One region of the Rhizobium sp. FG113 genome, then DNA from elsewhere that is predicted to be linked to it. Evidence: predicted binding sites of a transcription regulator. Region 1 holds the regulator's gene; the other holds the start of a gene.
What was found. Region 1 encodes PhoB, which activates phosphate uptake and scavenging genes when phosphate is short. Its sites were predicted from a motif close to TGTCATNNANCTGTCAT; they were not measured.

Region 2: the regulator PhoB is predicted to act here: its motif matches at 2,991-3,007, upstream of ACODTZ_RS13090 (inorganic diphosphatase).

The regions. Positions count from the first base shown of each region.
Region 1 is NZ_JBMDKV010000002.1:521,330-529,046, forward strand. It holds gene pstC (phosphate ABC transporter permease subunit PstC) at 1-915, shown strand, start outside; gene pstA (phosphate ABC transporter permease PstA) at 912-2,234, shown strand; gene pstB (phosphate ABC transporter ATP-binding protein PstB) at 2,249-3,064, shown strand; gene phoU (phosphate signaling complex protein PhoU) at 3,108-3,821, shown strand; gene phoB (phosphate regulon transcriptional regulator PhoB) at 3,858-4,541, shown strand; gene ACODTZ_RS09740 (GcrA family cell cycle regulator) at 4,624-5,169, opposite strand; gene ACODTZ_RS09745 (aspartate aminotransferase family protein) at 5,597-6,793, shown strand; gene argF (ornithine carbamoyltransferase) at 6,841-7,717, shown strand, end outside.
Region 2 is NZ_JBMDKV010000004.1:27,338-35,054, reverse strand. It holds gene lon (endopeptidase La) at 1-1,187, shown strand, start outside; gene hupB (DNA-binding protein HupB) at 1,393-1,668, shown strand; FMN riboswitch at 1,791-1,940, shown strand; gene ACODTZ_RS13095 (DMT family transporter) at 2,029-2,931, shown strand; gene ACODTZ_RS13090 (inorganic diphosphatase) at 3,063-3,665, shown strand; gene ACODTZ_RS13085 (aldo/keto reductase) at 3,741-4,727, opposite strand; gene ACODTZ_RS13080 (class I SAM-dependent methyltransferase) at 4,856-5,461, opposite strand; tRNA gene ACODTZ_RS13075 (tRNA-Val) at 5,593-5,668, opposite strand; tRNA gene ACODTZ_RS13070 (tRNA-Asp) at 6,083-6,159, shown strand; gene ACODTZ_RS13065 (NADH-quinone oxidoreductase subunit A) at 7,252-7,617, shown strand; gene ACODTZ_RS13060 (NuoB/complex I 20 kDa subunit family protein) at 7,608-7,717, shown strand, end outside.

The sequences.
Region 1 (7,717 bases):
CGCGTCATGCTCTGGGGTCTGCTGCTCGCATCCTCCATCGCCATCCTGACCACTGTCGGTATCGTCATGTCGATGCTGACGGAAGCCGCCCACTTCTTCGCTGAAGTTCCGGCCGCCGACTTCTTCTTCGGCACCGTCTGGGATCCGCGCTTTGCCGGCGCCGGCAGCTCGTCCTTCGGCCAGTTCGGTCTCATCCCGCTGCTGCTCGGCACGCTCTACATCGGCTTCGTCGCCATGCTGGTCGCCGTTCCGGTTGGTCTCTTTGCGGCCATCTACATGGCGGAATACGCGGCTCCCAAGGTTCGCGGTATCGCAAAGCCGCTGCTCGAAGTCCTGGCCGGTATCCCGACCATCGTCTACGGCTTCTTCGCCCTCGTCACTGTTGGCCCGTTCCTGCGCGACCTCTCGTCCCAGGTGAACGGCCTTCTGACCGGCGACTACAGCAACTTCATCCAGGCACAGAGCGTTCTGACCGCCGGTATCGTCATGGGCATCATGCTGATCCCATACGTCTCCTCGCTGTCTGACGACATCATCACCGCCGTGCCGCGCGCCCTGCGTGACGGTTCGCTCGGCCTCGGCGCCACGCGTTCGGAAACGATCAAGAAGGTCGTTCTCCCCGCCGCCCTGCCGGGTATCGTCGGCGCTCTCCTGATGACCGCCTCGCGCGCCATCGGCGAGACCATGATCGTCGTGCTTGCAGCCGGTGTTGCAGCCCGTATCCAGATCAATCCCTTCGAGCCGATGACGACGGTGACGGTCAAGATCGTCAACCAGCTGACGGGTGACCTTGAGTTCACCTCGCCGCAGACGCTGGTTGCCTTCGCGCTTGGCATCACGCTGTTCTTCATCACGCTTTGCCTTAACATCTACGCGCTCTTCATTGTGCGCAAATACCGGGAGCAGTACGAATGACGGACGTTGTTTCCTCCGGACAGGGCGTCGTCGTCTCCAAGGCGCCGGCCCGCCGCGATATCGGCATCAAGCGTCGCTACGCCGCCGAACGCCGCTTCCAGGCCTATGGCATCGCTGCCATCTCCTTCGGTCTGATCTTCCTGGCCATCCTGCTCACGACGGTTATCCGTCAGGGCTACACGGCCTTCGCGCAGACCTCGATCACTCTGCCGATCGAGTTCTCCGAAAAGGTGCTCGACCCCAACAACAAGCGCGCCACCGACCCGTCGGTGCTGATCGCCGCCAACTATCCGGTGCTGATCCGCGACGCCATGGTCAAGACGCTCGGCATCAACGCCCAGAGCCGTCCTGAAGTCCGCGACGCCACCGCGATGATCTCCAAGGGCGCCCCGATCGTGCTCCGCGACATGGTCGTCGCCGATCCGTCGCTGATCGGCAAGACGGTCAACGTCACGCTTCTTGCCGACGCCAATATCGACTCGGCCAACAAGGGCCAGATCGACCTGACAGTTGACGAGAAGAACCGTAAGGTCAACGACCGCCAGGTCGGCTGGATGCAGCAGATGGCGGCCAGCGGCACGCTCCACAAGGAGTTCAACACCGGCCTCTTCGTCAACGGCAATTCCAGCCGTCCGGAAGCCGCAGGTCTTGGCGTCGCCCTCATCGGCTCGCTCTACCTGATGCTGATCGTTCTTGCCCTGTCGCTGCCGATCGGTGTCGCTGCTTCGATCTACCTCGAAGAGTTCGCGCCGAAGAACAAGCTGACCGACCTGATCGAGGTCAACATCAACAACCTCGCGGCCGTTCCTTCGATCGTCTACGGTCTGCTCGGTCTCGCCGTCTTCATCAACTTCGCAGGTCTGCCGCGCTCCGCGTCGCTGGTCGGCGGTCTGGTGCTGACGCTGATGACGCTGCCGACCATCATCATCGCCACCCGCGCAGCGCTGCGCGCCGTGCCCCCTTCGATCCGCGCGGCCGCTCTCGGCCTCGGCGCTTCGAAGATGCAGATGGTGTTCCACCACGTTCTGCCGCTGGCAATGCCTGGCATCCTGACCGGCACCATCATCGGTCTGGCGCACGCGCTCGGTGAAACCGCGCCGCTGCTCCTGATCGGCATGGTCGCCTTCGTCGCCAATGCGCCTGCCACCCCGATGGATCCCTCCACGGCTCTGCCGGTGCAGGTTTACATGTGGGCAAACGAAGCCGAACGCGCCTTTGTCGAGCGCACGTCCGGCGCCATCATCGTCCTGCTCCTGTTCCTGATCGTCATGAACCTCGGAGCCATCCTCTTGCGTCGTCGCTTTGAGCGCCGCTGGTAAACGGAGTAAACATCATGAACATGTTGACGGAAGCAGCAGTTGAGAAGGCGCTAGACCAGAAGATGAATACCATTCCGTATAAAATGATCGGCCAGGACGTCTCGGTTTACTACGGCGAGAAGCGTGCGCTTTTCGACGTGAAGCTGAACATCCGCGAAAACACCGTGACGGCTCTCATCGGTCCGTCGGGCTGCGGCAAGTCCACCTTCCTGCGCAGCCTGAACCGCATGAACGACACGATCGACAACTGCCGCGTCACCGGCAAGATCACGCTCGATGGCGATGATATCTACGATCCGGATATCGACGTCGTCGAACTGCGCGCCCGCGTCGGCATGGTGTTCCAGAAGCCGAACCCGTTCCCGAAGTCGATCTACGAAAACGTCGCCTACGGCCCGCGCATCCACGGTCTCGCCAAGGCGAAGGCCGACATGGACGTCATCGTCGAGCAGAGCCTGCAGCGCGCCGGCCTGTGGAACGAAGTCAAGGACCGCGTGCATGAAGGCGGCACCGGCCTCTCGGGTGGTCAGCAGCAGCGTCTGTGCATCGCCCGCGCGATTGCCGTCAGCCCCGAGGTCATCCTCATGGACGAGCCCTGCTCGGCGCTCGACCCGATCGCGACCGCCAAGGTCGAGGAGCTCATCCACGAGCTGCGCGAAGCCTACACGATCGTCATCGTCACGCATTCGATGCAGCAGGCAGCCCGCGTCTCGCAGCGCACCGCCATGTTCCACCTCGGCAACCTCGTCGAGGAGAACGATACCGACAAGATGTTCACCAACCCGGATGATCCGCGCACCCAGGATTACATCATGGGCCGCTTCGGCTGATCTCCGAAACCGGTAAACCTCAGGACATTCAAGGATAAGCCCCATGGCATCGACACATATCTATTCCGCCTATGACGATGATCTCAAGTTCCTGACGCGCCGCATCTCCGAAATGGGCGGCCTCGCGGAACAGATGGTCGGCGACGCTGTTCGCGCGCTCGTCAACGGCGACACTTCGCTCGCCCAGAAGGTCATCTCCGACGACGTGATCCTCGATCACGCCGAGCGCGAGATCGGCGAGAAGGCGATCATCACCATCGCCCGCCGCCAGCCGATGGCTGCCGATCTTCGCGAAATCATGGGCTCGATCCGCATCGCGGCCGATCTCGAGCGCGTCGGCGATCTCGGCAAGAACACTGCCAAGCGCGTCATCGCGGTCCAGAGCACCGGCGTTCCGCGCAAGCTCGCCCGTGGCCTCGAGCATCTCTCCGAACTGGCGCTCGTCCAGCTCAAGGAAGTTCTCGACGTCTACACCAGCCGCGTTGCCGACCGCGCCAAGTCGATCCGCGAGCGCGATGAGGAAATCGACGCGATGTACACCTCGCTGTTCCGCGAGATGCTGACCTACATGATGGAAGATCCGCGCAACATCACCAGCTGCACGCATCTTCTCTTCTGCGCCAAGAACATCGAGCGCATCGGCGACCACGCCACCAACATCGCAGAGACCATCTACTACATGGCTACCGGCGCCCAGCCGGAAGGCGAACGTCCGAAGGACGACACCGCCAACACCGTCGGCGCGGTCACGGAATAAGCGTTCCGGACCCACGCCCCCAGGAGACCGAGACGAATGATCCCAAGAGTAGCAGTCGTTGAAGACGAAGAAGCACTGAGCGTGCTTCTTCGCTATAACCTTGAGGCCGAAGGCTTCGAAGTCGATACCATCCTTCGCGGTGACGAGGCCGAGATCCGGTTGCAGGAACGCACGCCGGACCTTTTGATCCTCGATTGGATGTTGCCCGGCGTATCCGGCATCGAGCTGTGCCGTCGCCTGCGCATGCGCCCGGAGACGGAGCGCCTGCCGATCATCATGCTGACCGCCCGTGGCGAGGAAAGCGAACGCGTTCGCGGCCTGTCGACCGGCGCCGATGACTATGTCGTCAAGCCGTTCTCGACGCCTGAGCTCGTCGCCCGCGTCAAGGCGATGCTGCGCCGCGCCAAGCCGGAAGTGCTCTCCTCGTTGCTGAAGTGCGGCGATATCGAGCTCGATCGCGAAACCCATCGCGTTCACCGCAAGAGCCGCGAAGTCCGCCTCGGACCGACCGAATTCCGCCTCCTGGAATTCCTGATGTCGTCGCCCGGCCGCGTCTTCTCCCGCTCGCAGCTGCTCGATGGCGTCTGGGGCCATGACATTTATGTCGACGAGCGCACCGTCGACGTTCACGTCGGCCGCCTGCGCAAGGCGCTCAACTTCTCGAACATGCAGGATGTCATCCGCACCGTTCGCGGCGCTGGTTATTCGATGGAAGCGTAAGGCGCTTCCATTTCATCCGATCCAACGAAAAACGGGCCCCGCGAGGGCCCGTTTTCTTGTGTTCCTTATCCGGCTTTCCGGGTCATGCGACCCGGTTGGCGGCCTTGCGGCGCTCGTTGACCGGCTGGTAGGCCATCCGCTGGTGGTAGGTGCAGTATGGCGAGTTGTCAGGGGACTCGCAGCCGCAGAAGTGAAAGTCATCCGTCAGCGGATCGCCGACCGGCCACTTGCACGTACGCTCGGTCAGTTCCGTAAGGCCGAGGCGGCGCGAGATCGGAACGACAACGTTGGAAGCCGGACGGTAACGGACTTCCTCGATCGCATCGATGTCCATCTCTTCCTTGAGAGCCACTGCGCCCTGCGGGCGGGCAACGGCGCGGCTTGGCGAGATGCGTGCGGAATTGAAGTTGCTGGCGGGGCGGGGCGTCGAAACCGCCGGGCGCTTCGGCGCCCGGGTCGCGGTCGTCGTGCCGCCGGCCTTGGCGCGGCCAGGCAGGTTCAGACGGTGGACCTTGCCGATGACGGCGTTGCGGCTTACACCGCCAAGTTGTGCCGCAATCTGGCTGGCGCTCAGGCCTTCGGCCCAAAGCTTCTTCAGTCTTTCAACGCGCTCGTCTGTCCAGTTCATGCCCTGTCTCCGCCTTATTGCGTTGGTGTAGGCAGAATCCCTCACCCATGGCACGGACGTGTCCGGACCAAGAAACGCTTGCTCGATTTTGGTGACTAGTTCCGCCGCATGCAGTCTAGTAATTGAGTTTTAACCTAGAGTGAGGGCGACTCCGTGACAAGAGTCGGTTGAATCGCGGCGAATCGATTTCTCGGTTTTCCCCAACTTGCTGGGTGAGAGAGTCATTTCTGCAACATTAGCTGTTGATAGCTCACCGGCACCCCGATGCTTGCTTGACGCATGCGACAAAAGCTCAGTTTTGTTGACATCGCACTGCGAAAAGACAATAGTGCCCCTCGCCGCCGAAAGGCGGCATTTTTCATTTCCGGGCACCCGCTTTTTAGCCGGAGTCCGGGCGATTATTGAGCGAATGACAGGAGATCGCGCCATGGCTGAAGCCGCGCCGCTTTATGATACCTACTCTCGTGCCCCGCTGCGGTTCGAGCGAGGAGAGGGCGTGTGGCTGATCACCGAAACTGGCGAGCGATATCTCGATTTCGGCGCGGGCGTTGCCGTGACCTCCGTCGGCCATAGCAATCCGCATGTCGTCGGAGCACTGAAGGATCAGGCCGATAAGGTTTGGCACCTTTCCAACATTTACGAGATCCCCGGTCAGGAGCGCCTCGCCAAGCGGCTTACGGATGCAACCTTCGCGGATAAGGTGTTCTTCACCAACTCCGGCGCCGAGGCGCTGGAATGCGCGATCAAGACCGCGCGCCGCTACCAGTATTCGAAGGGCCATCCCGAGCGCTTCCACATCATCACCTTCGAAGGTGCCTTCCACGGCCGCACGCTGGCGACGATCGCTGCCGGCGGCCAGGAGAAGTATCTCGAAGGCTTCGGCCCCAAGGCACCCGGTTTCGACCAGGTTCCCTTCGGTGATATCGAGGCCGTTCGCGCTGCGATCACCGATGCCACGGCCGGCATCCTGATCGAGCCGGTACAGGGTGAGGGCGGTATCCGCCCTGCGACCGTGGAGTTCATGAAGGCGCTGCGCCAGCTCTGCGATGAAAACGGCCTGCTTCTGATCCTGGACGAGGTTCAGACCGGCGTCGGCCGTACAGGCAAGCTCTTTGCTTATGAGCGGTTGGGCGTAACGCCGGACATTCTGGCCGCCGCCAAGGGCATCGGCGGTGGTTTCCCGCTCGGCGCCTGCCTTGCAACGGCTGAAGCAGCCTCCGGCATGAAGGCCGGCACCCATGGCTCGACCTATGGCGGCAACCCGCTTGCCATGGCTGTCGGCAATGCCGTGCTCGATGTGATCCTTGAGGAAGGCTTCCTGCAGCACGTCAGCGACGTGGCACTCGTCTTCCGCCAGGGGCTCGCATCGCTGAAGGACCGCTTCCCCGATGTGATCGAGGATGTCAGGGGCGAAGGCCTGATGCTTGGCGTCAAGGCGGCTGTTCCGTCGGCTGAGCTCCTGCAGGCCATCCGCGCTGCCAACCTGCTGGCCATTCCGGCCGGCGACAATGTCATCCGTTTGCTTCCTCCGCTCGTCGTCACCGCCGACGAAGCCCGCGAAGGCCTCGCACGCCTGGAGCGTGCCGCCGAGAGCGTGCGCGCCAAGGCAAAGAAGACGGCTTGAATGGATGGATGCCCGGCCGGATGGCGGGCGCAACAGGTTAAAGACAGATGGCTTCCCCAAAACACTTTCTCGATCTTTCCGCGGTAACCTCCTCCGACCTCAGGGTCATCATGGATGACGCCAAGACCCGCAAGCAGGCCTTCAAGGCCGGCCAGGGCGACAAGCCGCTGGCAGGCAAGATGCTGGCGATGATCTTCGAAAAGCCCTCGACGCGTACCCGCGTCTCCTTTGACGTCGGCATGCGCCAGCTCGGTGGCGAGACGCTGTTCCTTTCAGGCACCGAAATGCAGCTCGGCCGCGCCGAAACGATTGGCGATACCGCGAAGGTCCTGTCGCGCTATGTCGACGCAATCATGATCCGCACCACCGACCATGCGCGCATGCTGGAGCTCGCCGAACACGCGACGGTTCCCGTCATCAACGCTTTGACGGATGACACCCATCCCTGCCAGATCATGGCCGATATCATGACCTTCGAAGAGCATCGCGGCCCCATCAAGGGCAAGACGATTGCCTGGATGGGCGATGGCAACAACGTGCTGCATTCGCTGGTCGAAGGCGCTGCCCGTTTCGGCTATCGCATGAACATGGCGGTACCCCTTGGTTCCGAGCCGAAGGATCACTATCTGAACTGGGCCCGCAATGAGGGCGCCGAGATCATGCTGAGCCATGATGCAGACCGTGCGGTCGCCGGCGCCGATTGCGTGGTGACCGATACCTGGGTCTCCATGAATCAGGAACATCGGGCCCGGGGTCACAACGTCTTCCAGCCTTATCAGGTCAATTCGGCTTTGATGGCACAGGCCGACAAGGATGCATTGTTCATGCATTGCCTGCCGGCCCATCGTGGTGAGGAAGTTACCGACGAAGTGATCGACGGCCCGCAATCCGTGGTCTTCGATGAAGCGGAAAACCGTCTTCATG
Region 2 (7,717 bases), on a different contig from region 1:
CGATGAAGAAAGCGAAGAAGTCCAACCCGCTCTTCCTGCTCGATGAAATCGACAAGATGGGCCAGGACTTCCGCGGCGATCCGTCTTCGGCTCTGCTCGAAGTGCTCGATCCGGCTCAGAACTCGACCTTCATGGACCACTACCTTGAGGTCGAATACGATCTGTCGGACGTGATGTTCATCACGACGGCGAATACGCTGAACATCCCTGCACCCTTGATGGACCGCATGGAAGTCATCCGTATCGCCGGCTACACCGAGGACGAAAAGCGCGAGATCGCCAAGCGGCACCTGCTGCCGAAGGCCATCAAGGAACACGCTCTGCAGCCGAACGAATTCTCGGTTTCGGATGATGCCCTGATGGCGATCAGCCAGCAGTACACACGCGAAGCCGGTGTGCGTTCATTCGAACGTGAACTGATGAAGCTCGCCCGCAAGGCGGTCACCGAGATCATCAAGGGTAAGACGAAATCGGTCGCGGTTACCGCCGAGAACATTTCGGACTATCTGGGCGTTCCGCGCTTCCGTCACGGCGAAGCCGAGGGCGAGGATCAGGTCGGTGTCGTAACCGGTCTGGCCTGGACCGAGGTTGGTGGTGAACTGCTGACGATCGAAGGCGTCATGATGCCGGGCAAGGGTCGCATGACCGTCACCGGCAACCTGAAGGACGTGATGAAGGAATCGATTTCTGCGGCGGCGTCCTACGTCCGCTCACGTGCTGTCGATTTCGGCATCGAGCCGCCGCGCTTCGACAAGTCGGACATCCACGTCCACGTGCCGGAAGGCGCCACGCCGAAGGACGGCCCATCGGCCGGCGTCGGCATGGCAACCGCGATCGTCTCGATCATGACCGGTATCCCTGTTCGCAAGGACGTGGCGATGACGGGCGAGATCACGCTTCGTGGTCGCGTCCTGCCGATCGGCGGATTGAAGGAAAAGCTGCTCGCCGCACTGCGTGGCGGCATCAAGACTGTTCTGATCCCGGAAGAAAACGCCAAGGACTTGGCGGAGATTCCGGATAACGTGAAGAACAATATGGAGATCATCCCCGTGTCCCGTATGGGCGAGGTGATCAAGCATGCTCTGGTCCGCAGACCGGAGGCGATCGAGTGGGATGGCACGGTGGAAACGCCTGTTATCGCAACGGTCGAAGGGCACGACGAAAGCGGCACTTCCATCGCTCATTGAGCCTTGTTTGCCACATTCGTGCCCTATTGCTTAAAAACCCTGAAAAGGCTGGCATTTTTGCCAGCCTTTTTTTGTGAAAACCGTACGGAGACGCTTGCTTTTCCTTAATTTGCAGGCTCTTTGGGGTGCGGCGGGCCTGATGCACCATATTCCGTGCCCGGCTATAGATTTGAGTCGTTTCGAACCATTTGAAAGGGGTGGAAACATGAACAAGAATGAACTCGTGTCCGCAGTTGCCGAAAAGGCAGGACTCTCGAAGACCGATGCCGCTTCGGCCGTCGACGCTGTTTTCGAAGTTGTCCAGGCTGAACTCAAGGGCAAGGGCGACGTTCGCCTCGCTGGTTTCGGTAGCTTCACCGTTTCCCATCGCGCTGCCACCAAGGGCCGCAATCCGTCGACCGGCGCTGAAGTCGACATTCCGGCACGCAACGTGCCGAAGTTCACGCCCGGCAAGGGCCTGAAGGAAGCCGTCAACGGCTGATTGGATTTGCTTGGCAGTCGGACAACGAGACCGGCAGCACAAGTATTCGAAGGGTTCGGCGAAAGCCGGACCCTTTTCGCATTTGCGAGACTTGCCGCGATCGCGGCTTTCAACTACGCATGAATCGTTCTCAGGGCGGGGTGCAATTCCCCACCGGCGGTAAGAGCGCAAGCTTGAGCCCGCGAGCGCCTTTTCACCTCAGGTGAAAAGGGTCAGCAGATCCGGTTGAATTCCGGAGCCGACGGTCATAGTCCGGATGAAAGAGAATGAGCAGGGTACGCGGGGCGGCATCGTCCGCCGCGTCGGCACCCGCGTTCATGCGTCCTGATTTGTGTTGGTCCTTTTGTTCGGATGAATGACATGAATCAGACTACCCAGATTTCCATATGCGCATCGCGTGCACTCGCCGGCGCAAGCTGGATGGTGCTTGCCGGCATCGCCTTCGCTATTTTGAACGTCGTCACCCAGTGGCTGACGATGACCCTGGCCTTCCCATCCGCCTCGGTCGCCTTCTGGCAATACGCCTTCGCGCTCGTCTTCTCGCTGCCCTTCCTGTGGAAGACCGGCTTGGCTGCGATGCGCACCCAATATCCCTGGCGCCACATCGTTCGTGTCGTGCTGGCCGCTCTTGGTGTCCAGACCTGGGTCGCGGGTCTTGCGAGCGTGCCGATCTGGCAGGCAATCGCGCTGGTCATGACCTCGCCCTTCTTCATCATCCTCGGCGCCCGCCTGTTCTTGGGCGAGCAGGTCGGCGCGGCCCGCTGGGGCGCCACCGCCTGCGGCTTCGCCGGCGCCATGATCATCCTGCAGCCGTGGTCGGACAGCTTCAGCTGGGCGGCGCTTTTGCCGATCCTGTCGGCACTGCTCTGGGGCGCCTCGTCGCTGATCACAAAGAGCCTGACGGGGATCGAGAAGCCGGAGACGATCACCGTATGGCTGCTCGTGCTTCTCACGCCCGTCAACGGCGGTCTCGCCTTTGCGGCCGGCTTTGCGATGCCAACAGGCACAGTGCTGATGCTGCTCGTTGCGGCGGGTCTGCTGACGGCGATCGCCCAGTACCTCCTGACGCTCGCCTACAGCGCCGCCGATGCCGCCTATGTCCAGCCCTTCGACGATCTGAAGCTGCCGCTCAACGTTCTCGCGGGCTGGCTGGTCTTCGGTTACGCGCCGGCGGGCTATTTGTGGCTCGGCGCCGCCCTGATTCTCTGCGCCTCGCTGTTCCTCATGCGCCACGAGATGAAGCGCGAGCGCGGAGCCGCATAACAGCGCTGCTCTGGGCGCTCACGCGATTGTCATGTGGATGATCCCGAGCGCCCGGCATATGTCACATCGCTGTAATGCAAACCCCATAGGCGGAGGGCGTTTCTTCGCAATGCCAATTGGGGGTATCTCTTATGAAGACCATTATTTCCGCGGCCGCTGCCATTCTCTTCACGGCCGGCGTTGCCGCCGCTTCCGACTATGTTTCCTATCTCGACTATCCGCAGCCGAAGGATGACAGCAAGGAGTTCTTCACAGCGATCGAAATTCCGCAGGGAAGCTTCACCAAATACGAAATCGACGCCAAGACCGGCCACATTGTCGTGGACCGCTTCCAGTCGATGCCGGTGATCTATCCTGCCAACTACGGCTCCATCACCAGCTCGCTCGGCGGTGACGGCGATCCGCTCGACGCGCTGGTCTACACCCGCGAGCCCGTCGTTCCGGGCGCCATCATCAAGGTTCGTGCGATCGGCGTGCTGAACATGATCGACGGCGGCGAAAAGGACGACAAGATCGTTGCCGTTCCGGCCAGCGACATCGACCCGAGCTATGACAAGATCAAGGAAATCAGCGATCTTCCCGAGATCGAGCAGCAGCGCCTGCAGGCCTTCTTCCGCGTCTACAAGCAGCTGCCGGAAAAGCGCAAGGTTGTCGAGCTGAACGGTTTTGAAAACGCCGAGAAGGCACAGGCCGAAGTCGCCGCCGCCATCAAGGCTTACGCTGAAAAGAAGTAATCCGGGCAAAGCCCAGATAAGGAAATGGCCGGGTCGATGCCCGGCCATTTCTGTTTGGCGAAATAGTTACAGCTGTTACCAGCGCTGGTGCACATGCGGCGCGATCAGCCGGTCGTAAATCTCATGGCTCGCGGCCATCACCTCATGCGTCAGCGGCGCCAGGCTGGCGGCCGCCGCATTGGCCTTCGCCTGCTCGGCGTTGCGGGCGCCCGGAATGACCACCGTGACGGCATCGCTCATCAGGATCCAGCGCAGTGCGAAAGCCGCCATCGTGGCGCCCTCGGGCACCAGCTTGCGAACCTCTTCCACCGCCTGCAGGCCGACCTCGAACGGAACGCCCGCGAAGGTCTCGCCGACATCGAATGCTTCGCCATGGCGGTTGAAGTTGCGATGGTCGTCGCTCGCGAACGTCGTCTCGCGGCTGATCTTGCCCGAGAGCAGGCCGCTTGCCAGCGGCACGCGGGCGATGACGGCGATGTTCTTCTGCCGCGCCTCCTGGAAGAACAGATGGCTCGGGCGCTGGCGGAAGAGATTGTAGATGATCTGGATGCTGACCACGCCGGGGAACTCGATCGCCTTCAGCGCTTCCTCGACCTTCTCGACACTGACGCCATAGCCTCGAATCTTGCCAGCCTTCTGCAGCTCGTTCAGCCCCTCGAACACCTCGGGGCGATAAAGCACCTCCGTCGGCGGGCAGTGCAGCTGCACGAGGTCGAGGCTGTCGACCTTGAGGTTCTTCAGGCTGCGGTCGATGAAACCCTCGAGATTGGCCTTGGTGTAACCATCCGCCACATGCGGATTCAACCGCCGGCCGGCCTTGGTGGCAACCATCGGCCGCTCGCCGCCACGGCTCTCGAGCACATCGGCGATAATCTTTTCCGAGCGGCCGTCGCCATAAACGTCGGCGGTGTCGATGAAGGTGATCCCGGCGTCAAGCGCCGCATTGAGCGCTGCGCGTCCATCAGCTTCGCTGACATCGCCCCAGGCGCCGCCGATCTGCCATGCGCCGAAACCGATATTGCTCACCGTATGGGGCAGGTGGCCGAAAGAATGCTGCTTCATTGGAATGATCCTCCTCGTTTCGCTGATGGCAGTATCAGCCCGCACAAAGGCCGACAAGCGCTTGAGAGGGAGGAGATAGGGCAGGGCGGCGCATCCGCCCTACCGTTTTCCCTTGAAGCTTGGGCGACTCAGAGCCGCTTCAGGCAGAAGGAGAAGTGCGCATGCGATTCGACGGTCAGGAATTCGAACTGCCAGCCATAATCCTTGCAGAACTTGGTGACGGCCTCGACAACGCCGTAGACGATCGGCTTTACCGTATTGCCGGTGCAGAAGTCGTGACCGGCGATGCGGCCAGTGCGCTTGACCTTGCGGTCGCAGAGCAAGAGCTCCTGCCAGGTCAGTTCGAACGAATGATCGGTGTCGATATAGGCCCAGTCGAGAAAATCGTCCTCGAACTCGGCGAGCTTTTCCAGCGAGGTGCCCTGCATCAGGTGCAGCTGCCCGCTTTCGATTTGCTTTCCGAACTGCGTGTGGATCTGGTCGAGGCCAGAGCTGTAGCGGTCCATGCTCCAGGGATCGATGAGATAAAGCTGAGCCGGGCGATTCTTTTCGAGAATCTCCGCCGTATACTCACCGAATGCCGCGCCGATCTCGACGCCGACGCCGCCATTCGGAATACGATAGAGCAATTCGCCACGATCGGGCAGCAGGCGCGCGTTTTCCATGTGGTGGGCGCTGAGCTGCGTGCGCGGCATGGCTGCCCGCTGTGCCTGGCGATCTTCGCGTGTTTTCATGATTCTATCTCCGCCTGAAGCACATAGAGGTGCCGTTCGATTTGGCCGGAACCTAATCGCCGGGAACGGGATTAGCAACCGCAGCAAAATCAAAGCTGCGGGGCGATCAATCACATAAAAGGGAGAGAAAATGGTGGGCGATGAGAGACTCGAACTCCCGACATCCTCGGTGTAAACGAGGCGCTCTACCAACTGAGCTAATCGCCCTCCGCGGTGCGGATCATGTCCGCCGCGTCGATGGCCGTGATCTATGCGGATCGCGGACAAACCGCAAGAGCGTTTGTGAAGATTTTTTGATTTTTTTCGATCGGCATCCACCAATGCCCCGGTTTCCCGGTAATTCCGTCTGTGAAAAAGAAAAATCGACAAGGGAGGGCCAAGGGGAGGGCAGAGCCAGGATCGTTCGCTGGCGGATATCTGGAGCGGCGGCGCTGGAATGGTCCTTTATATGTGGGCGATTTTCGATCTGATTTCATTCACCCACAAACAAATCGCAGGCTGTCATCGTTTTGTCTCCAAACCTGCTTGACACTCAAATGCGAACCCCGTAGTTAGCCGCTCATCGAAGCGGCAAGCTGCTTTGACACGGACGCGAAAGCATCCGGATTGCTTGAAATGAATGCGGGTGTAGCTCAGTCGGTTAGAGTGCCGGCCTGTCACGCCGGAGGTCGCGGGTTCGAGCCCCGTCACTCGCGCCATTCTTTTCCAGGATGTCTCCAGAACATAGATCACCTAGAAGGTGCGCTTGCGCCTTTCTGCATTCGGGGCGCACGTCGTGCGCATTGCTCATGCGGTCCTGCGCGTTTCGCCATGCCTTCCGTGTGGCGCCATTGTCGCCAAGAGGGCAGGCGGCCTCGTATTGTGTACCAGGAGCCGCGCAATGCGCGCGACAGGCGCCTCTCCTGTGCATCCCAACGTTCCACCGACCAAGCGTGTCTCTGGCACTCGATAATCCCACACGTCGCCGCCATCGCCCGGCTATCGTTGCCAATACAGAAGTGTCGGAATGCGCCTCTTCAGCGAGGCTATTTAACGCAACTTATGGCTTTAAGTAGCGTTCGCGCATGTCAGGAATCGCGGGTCCTGGGAGTGTGTCCGAGGCGCCTGTCGTGCACCCGCCCAATCACCCCGCGCGGTCCGTTCCGGCGCCGGCGTGCGCGTGATATCCACTGGCCGAAATGCCCTTTATTTAGCCGTTGGGCCTGCGACATAGCGACCCGATTGGCGCTGGTTTTTGATCGAATCGCAACCGATCCTCCGACTATCCGACAATTCACCGGCTCTAGATGAGGAAACACGCATTTAGTCGTCGCAAAGTCACCGATTTTGCCCCGCTGTCGGGTGGCTGGGCGAGGCGCGTCGCACTTGTGGCGCCGCGCTTGCGCGAAAATGATGATTGCATATCAAATACATAGACATGCAGCGGTTCGCAGTTTTTCGCGCGGGTCTGCGCGACGCACGCAGCGGATATGCCTTAGTTCTCAAGCGCTTCGGTAGCGTGAGTTCGCCGCCTGGCTTGTTCAAATCCTGCATTTTCCACTCATGAAAGCCCTCGAGTTATGCAATATATGCTAGGCTGGCATGCAAGATCGCGTGCTGTGCGTTGATTTGTCGCAAAAACAATGTGCATGGCTAATAATGTCGCACGCGTGCAATTGGAATTGACACGCTAAAACTCTTGCGCATTGGCTGTGGCTGCGCTAACCACGGCTTGTTGCAACGCACGTTCGCTTGCCGGGCAAATGCCCAGCTGCGCCTCCCGGCGCAAATGGCAAGCAGGGATGAACCTGATGACTGGACTTCTCAGTTCCTATATTCCGATCGCCATTTTCATTGCCATCGCCCTTGTAATCGGCTTGTCGCTGCTCATTGCGCCGTTCGCCGTTGCCTACAAGGCGCCTGATGCTGAAAAGCTTTCGGCTTTCGAATGCGGCTTCAACGCGTTCGACGACGCCCGCATGAAATTCGATATCCGCTTCTATCTGGTGTCGATTCTCTTCATCATCTTCGACCTCGAAGTCGCCTTTCTGTTCCCGTGGGCCGTTTCTTTCGGCGCGATCGGCTGGTTCGGCTTCTGGTCCATGATGGTCTTCCTTCTCGTGCTGACCATCGGCTTTATTTATGAGTGGAAAAAGGGAGCCCTGGAATGGGAGTAGCCCCAAGCGACAAGGCGCTCGTCGCGCCGCATCCCAAAGGCATCATCGACCCGGCAACGGGTAAGCCGATTGGTAGCGACAGTGCGTTCTTCGGCGAGAT